One region of the Pseudoalteromonas sp. APAL1 genome, then DNA from elsewhere that is predicted to be linked to it. Evidence: predicted binding sites of a transcription regulator. Region 1 holds the regulator's gene; the other holds the start of a gene.

What was found. Region 1 encodes sigma-54, which starts transcription at its own class of promoters, with help from an activator protein. Its sites were predicted from a motif close to GTTGGCACGNNNNTNGNNT; they were not measured.
Region 2: the regulator sigma-54 is predicted to act here: its motif matches at 1,872-1,890, upstream of L1264_RS00675 (flagellar basal body rod protein FlgF).

The regions. Positions count from the first base shown of each region.
Region 1 covers NZ_JAKGAW010000004.1:36,797-40,168, forward strand. Annotated here, with positions in the region: gene ptsN (PTS IIA-like nitrogen regulatory protein PtsN) at 1-381, opposite strand, end outside; gene hpf (ribosome hibernation promoting factor) at 385-672, opposite strand; gene L1264_RS03280 (RNA polymerase factor sigma-54) at 699-2,195, opposite strand; gene lptB (LPS export ABC transporter ATP-binding protein) at 2,313-3,038, opposite strand; gene lptA (lipopolysaccharide transport periplasmic protein LptA) at 3,035-3,372, opposite strand, start outside.
Region 2 covers NZ_JAKGAW010000001.1:143,617-146,988, reverse strand. Annotated here, with positions in the region: gene L1264_RS00685 (flagellar hook assembly protein FlgD) at 1-367, shown strand, start outside; gene flgE (flagellar hook protein FlgE) at 424-1,776, shown strand; gene L1264_RS00675 (flagellar basal body rod protein FlgF) at 1,926-2,690, shown strand; gene flgG (flagellar basal-body rod protein FlgG) at 2,712-3,372, shown strand, end outside.

The sequences.
Region 1 (3,372 bases):
CTTATCTTTTAGTCTATCAGCAATTGTCGATAAGGTCTTTAGGTGAAGTTGGCTGTCTCCATCTGGTACGATGAGTGCAACGAAAATATCCACAGGTCGGTTATCAATTGCGTCAAAATTGATTGGGGATTCACTCACTATGACAAATGCCTGTGGTTGCTCTGCACCACTCATGCGGCCATGTGGAATAGCAATGCCACGACCAATACCTGTACTGCCTAATTTTTCTCTATTGAGTAAGGCATCAAGGACGTCTTGTTGAGATAAATGAGGAAGCTGCTGGTGAGCCAGCTCGCTGATATATTCAAGGATTCTTTTTTTGCTATTAAAAAGGACCGCAGCTTTGCTGCAGTCCTGGTTAGTAAGTGAACTAAGTTTCATAATTTAGTGTCGAGCTAATTTCTCTTTGTGTTTAATGACTTGACGATCTAGTTTATCGATTAGCGAGTCAATGGCTGCATACATATCTTGGTGTGCAGTTGAGGCAAAGAGCTCGCCTCCATTTACATGTAAAGTTGCTTCTGCTTTTTGGCTTAATTTTTCTACATCTAGAATGACATGTACATTATTAATGTGGTCAAAATGCCTTTCTAGTTTTGCAAACTTGCTGTTTACATAGTCTCTTAATGAATCAGTGATTTCTACATGACGACCAGTTAAATTTAGTTGCATAAGCATTTTCCTTCTATGTAAAACGTCTAAATCAAACTCTTACGCTGATTAGACGGAGGTATCGCTAGAGACTCTCGATATTTTGCAATTGTGCGTCTAGCTACTTTAATTCCTTGCTCAGCCAATATATCTGCAATTTTACTATCACTCAATGGTTTAGCTGAGTTTTCTGCAGCGATAAGCTTTTTGATCAAAGCGCGAATTGCTGTTGATGAACACTCACCACCGTTTTCTGTGCTGACATGGCTTGAGAAGAAATATTTCAACTCAAAAATCCCGCGAGGGGTGTGCATGTATTTTTGTGTTGTAACACGTGAAATTGTCGATTCATGCATTTCGACCATTTCTGCGACATCGTTCAGCACCATTGGTTTCATGGCTTCTGGGCCATGTTCAAAAAATGCTTGTTGTTGCTGTACGATACAATTGGTCACTTTTAAAAGTGTATCGTTACGGCTCTCTAAGCTTTTAATAAACCATTTAGCTTCTTGTAAATGAGAGCGAATAAACTGGCTATCGCTGCTCGATTTTACTGAGCGTGACATAGCTGCATATTGGCTATTCACTCTAATTTTTGGCATACAATCTGGGTTTAATTCAACGACCCAACGACCTTTAACTTTTTTAACCGATACATCGGGTATAACGTACTCAGACTCTTCGCGAACTATGCTGTCAGCTGGCTTAGGGTTTAAGCTGTGGATCAGCGTCATTACTTCTTTTAGTTCGCTTTCTTTAAGCTTAGTCTTTTTCATCAAAGTGCGATAGTCGCGACTTGCTAATAATTCAATATGCTCAGATAAAACCATTTTAGTTTCAGCTAAATACGGCGTACTCGCATCGAATTGGCGAAGCTGGATACATAAGCACTCTTGTAAGCTACGGGCACCAATCCCTACTGGATCAAACAACTGTATTCTCTTTAAGACCGCTTCGACTTCATCTAGTTCGATTTCTTCTTCATCATTATTTTGATTAAAACTTTCGACTATGTCTTCGCAGCTAACAGTTAAAATACCTGAGTCATCAATTGCCTCTACGATGGCGACAGCGATCGCTTCATCGGTTGGGCTAAATGGTGTGAGTTGTAATTGCCACATAAGGTATTCATGGAGGGTTTCAGTCGATGCACCCTGATAAATTGACTCATCTTCAGGCATTGGACCTGATGATGTTGATGGGGCAGCACTCATGTACTCATCCCATGTCACATCCATGGCTAAATCGTCACTAACGGTGTCTTTGTTAAGGGCATCGCTGCTTTCTTGTTCGTACTCACTCGGCGCTTCTTCGGCCGATGCACTTAGCTGAGTATCATCAGATTCAGCTTTTTGCTCGTTCTTACCAATGTTTTCATCGTTGTAATCTGCTTCTTCCACTTCAAGCAGAGGGTTACTATCAAGTGCTTCTTGAATTTCTTGCTGGAGATCCAATGTACTAAGCTGCAGCAAGCGAATTGCTTGTTGCAGTTGTGGAGTCATTGTAAGTTGCTGGCCCATGCGCAGCTGTAATGATTGCCTCATGTATCCCTAACAATCCTTTTATGTGTTATCGACACCTGTGCAGTCACAGGTAAATTTATATCGATTTATTGTCATTGTTATTTAGTTTAGCAGATGCGCTAGATGGTGGCTTATTGGTTATAGCCTGAATTGCTCACCTAGATACACATCGCGTACGGTTTGGTCAGCTAAAACATGCTCAGGTGTTCCTGATGCAATTAGCTCCCCATGAGAAACAATGTAGGCTTTTTCACAAACATCAAGGGTTTCTCTAACATTATGGTCAGTGATTAATACACCAATACCACGATTTTTTAAGTGTTCAATAATTTTCTTTATATCTAACACTGAAATAGGATCAACACCAGCAAAAGGCTCATCTAACAAGATAAATTTAGGGTTTGCGGCTAATGCCCGAGCAATTTCTACGCGACGACGCTCGCCCCCAGATAAGGCCATACCTTGACTATCACGAATATGCTGAATACTAAATTCATCAAGTAAGTTGTTGAGTGTTTCTTCTCGGCCTTGTTTATTTAAATCTTTACGCGTTTCTAAAATAGCCATTAGGTTTTGATAAACCGTTAACTTTCTAAAAATAGATGACTCTTGTGGTAGGTAACCAATCCCTAAACGTGCTCGGCTATGCATTGGCAAAAGTGTAATATCATTATCATCAATGCTGATCTTGCCTTTATCGCTAGGTACTAAGCCAACAATCATATAGAAAGTGGTGGTTTTGCCTGCGCCATTTGGGCCAAGCAAACCAACGATACTGCCCGCTTCAACCTCAAGACCCACATTTTTGACAACTTGGCGGCCTTTATAACTTTTTGCTAAAAGCTCTGCTTTTAATGTGCTCATGGTTGGCCTTTATCGTCTTGTTTGTTGTCAACAGGCACTAAGATTGTGTGTACACGGTCTGTTGAGTTTTCGTCTTTTTCTGCGCTAATTAGTTGTTGTGCCATATCATAAGTAATGCTTTTCGCTGTTACTTTTTGGCCTGCTTGAGTTACTTCGGCTTCCCCATTTAAAGTTAAGAAGCGCTTGGCTACGTCGTAGCGAACTTCTTCTGCACTGGCGCTCATTACCGTGCCATCTGCTTGCTTTTCTTCAAAATAAGCAGGCTTACCTGTGGCGATAATTAACTCAACAGTACCTTCTGTATCACCACCATGGGCTTCAAGGCGTTCGGCTG
Region 2 (3,372 bases), on a different contig from region 1:
ATCAAATACGATTGATTTTGATGGTAGTAACGTTGCTAAAGGTTCGGCAATTGCAGAAACGCCTGTTGAAGATCTTACGCTTCGCATTACTGATGAGTCAGGTCAACTTGTACGTACCATCAGCATGGGCGCTCAATCGGCTGGCGCAGTTCGTTTTGAGTGGGATGGTAAAAATGACGATGGAGAGCTTTTGCCTCCAGGCGAATACGAAGTTAAAGCTGAAGGATTCCAAAATGGTGACTATAGCAGTCTACCTTTAGCGACTTTCAAAAATATTGAAAGCGTTAATATCAATGGATCTAGCGGCATTATTATTAATACTAAAGAAGGCGCGGTTAGGCTAACTGATGTTGCAGAAATCGCTTAATTACACAGATTAACTAGTTAGCCTAGTGCTACAGATTGACACTTTAGAGGTGACTTATGAGCTTCAATATTGCATTAACCGGCCTTGCTGCCGCGCAAAAAGACTTAGATGTAACAGCAAACAATATTGCTAACGTTAACACCACAGGCTTTAAAGAGTCTCGTGCTGAGTTTGCTGATGTGTACGCATCATCAGTATTTAGCTCAGGTAAAACTAAAAATGGTGACGGCGTAAGAACTACAATGGTGGCACAACAATTCCACCAAGGTTCATTATCTTTCACTAATAACTCACTGGACTTAGCAATTACTGGTGAAGGCTACTTTGCCATGGCAAATGACCTAGGTGCACAAGATTTTACATATACTCGTGCTGGTGCGTTCAAACTGAATAAAGACAACTTTATTGTGGATGCTAGCGGAAACTACTTACAAGGTTTCCCTGTTGATGAAGCAACGGGTGATACAACTTCTGTTAGTTTAAGCACATCTTCTGCGCTACAAATTCCTGATGCATCAGGTTCTCCACGCGCTACGACTAATGTTTATTCGTCGTTTAACTTAGATTCGCGTGCATTAACGCCAGCAGTTACACCATTTGACCCAGAGACAAGTGCATCGTATAACAGTTCAACATCAACAACAGTGTATGATTCTTTAGGTGAGCCACACATTTTACAGTTCTTCTTTGTTAAAACTGACGCAGCAGTGACTGGTAATGACAATGAATGGCAAGTGTTTGCAACACTTGATGAAAAGCCGTTTGCTGCTAATGGTACTGAGCAAACTACGTCGCCATATACGCCTATTTCAACTTTTCAGTTTGACTCAAGTGGTTTACCTCAAAGCACTGATGGAACTGCAAATACAGATGCTACGTTTAATCCATTAACAATACCTTCAGGCGGTATATCTGGTTTATTATCTAACGGTGCGAGTTTCCCTGATGATGTAAACATCAATTGGCGCGATGAAGCTGGTACAACGAATAAAATACCGACTCAATATGCAAGTAACTTTGAAGTGAAAGCGCTAGAGCAAGATGGTGCGACTGTAGGTCGTCTATCAGGTATTGATATTGGTACAGATGGTAAAATCGTTGCTTCTTACAGTAATGGTGATACTTCATTCTTAGGCCAAGTGGCAATGGTGCGCTTTTCTAACTCACAAGGTTTACAGCAAGTGGGTAACACGGCATGGAAGAAAAGCTTAACCTCTGGTGAGCCAATTGCCGGTGAACCAGGTTCAGGTACATTAGGTTCAATTAACTCATCAGCCCTTGAGCAGTCAAACGTCAACTTAACAAGTGAACTTGTTGATTTGATCAGTGCACAACGTAATTTCCAAGCAAATTCACGTGCATTAGAAGTTAACTCAACACTACAACAAAACATCCTACAGATCCGTTAATCTAAACGGCTCTGAGCTTAATCCGACACGAAGGCTGCTCCCTCAATTGGCAGCCTTTTTTCATTTTTACCATCCTATTTATGCGTCAATTTTACTTTGGCACTTTTATTGCATTTCTTTAGTTATCGTATTTTTAGTGAGTCAATGTTATGGACAAAATGGTCTACATTGCCATGTCTGGTGCTAAGCAAAGCTTGCGTGGTCTTGAGTTAAAGGCTAACAACCTTGCTAATGCTAACACCACTGGCTTTAAAGCTGATTTTGCACAAGCGCGTTCCATGCAGGCTTTTGGTGAAGGCTTGCCATCACGTGTGTTTGCGATGCAAGAGCGTCCTGGTTCAAATATGGAATCGGGTGGATTCGTTGAGACAGGCCGAGAGCTTGATATTGCCATGAGCGACCGTGGTTGGCTCAGTGTGCAAGATGCATCAGGTAACGAAGCTTATACCAAAACAGGCACACTAAACATCACACCTGACGGCGCATTGATCACCAGCCATGGCCGTCAAGTTATTGGCGAGGGCGGGCCTATTATCTTGCCTTTGCCAATTGAGAAGGTTGAGTTTAGCGAAGATGGCGCGATCCAAGTGCGCCCGCAAGGTGCACCTGCCAACTTTTTAGAAGTGGTTGACCGCTTAAAAGTGATCGAAGCTGATAACACTCAGCTTGAAAAAGGTAATGACGGTTTATTTAGACCAAAAGAAGATATGTTGGTCAATGATCTTTGTGGGTTCTGTGATATTTCACCCAATGTAAAAGTACTGTCAGGTACGCTTGAAATGTCGAACGTTAATCCAGTCCATGAAATGGTCGACATGATCAGCAACCAACGCCAATTTGAATTACAAGTTAAATTGATGAAAACAGCCGAAGAGCTTGATGAGCGTCAAGATCAGCTGTTACGCATTGTTTAAGATGACTGAGAGGGTAGAGTTATGAATCCAGCATTGTGGATCAGTAAAACCGGGCTTGACGCCCAGCAAACCGATATTTCGGTGATCTCAAATAATCTCGCGAATGCCAGCACGGTCGGTTACAAAAAAAGCCGCGCCGTATTTGAAGATTTACTATATCAAAACATTAATCAACCAGGTGGTCGTTCGTCTCAAGATACTGAAATGCCATCAGGTTTAATGCTTGGCGCTGGCGCTAAGGTTGTAGCAAACCAAAAGAACTTTTCGCAAGGTAATATGTTAACGACCGAAAACTCACTGGACTGGATGATTTCAGGCCCAGGTTTTTTTGAAGTACAGCTACCTGACGGCAATATTGCTTACTCACGTAATGGTCAATTTACGACAGATGAAGACGGTCGTATCGTAACTTCAGGTGCGGGTTTCCCGTTGCAACCTGAAATGAATGTGCCAAATGATGCGCAATCAATTACGGTGTCACAAGATGGCGAAGTATCTGTTCGTGTAGCAGGTCAGGCAGAAAATGTGGTAATTGGTCAGCTCACTATAACAGACTTCATCAATCCATCGGGTCTTGAGCCAATGGGGCAAAACTTATACACAGAAACAGCTGTAAGTGGCGCACCAGTGCAAGGTAATCCGGGGATTGATGGTTTAGGTACTGTGGTACAAGGTTCGCTTG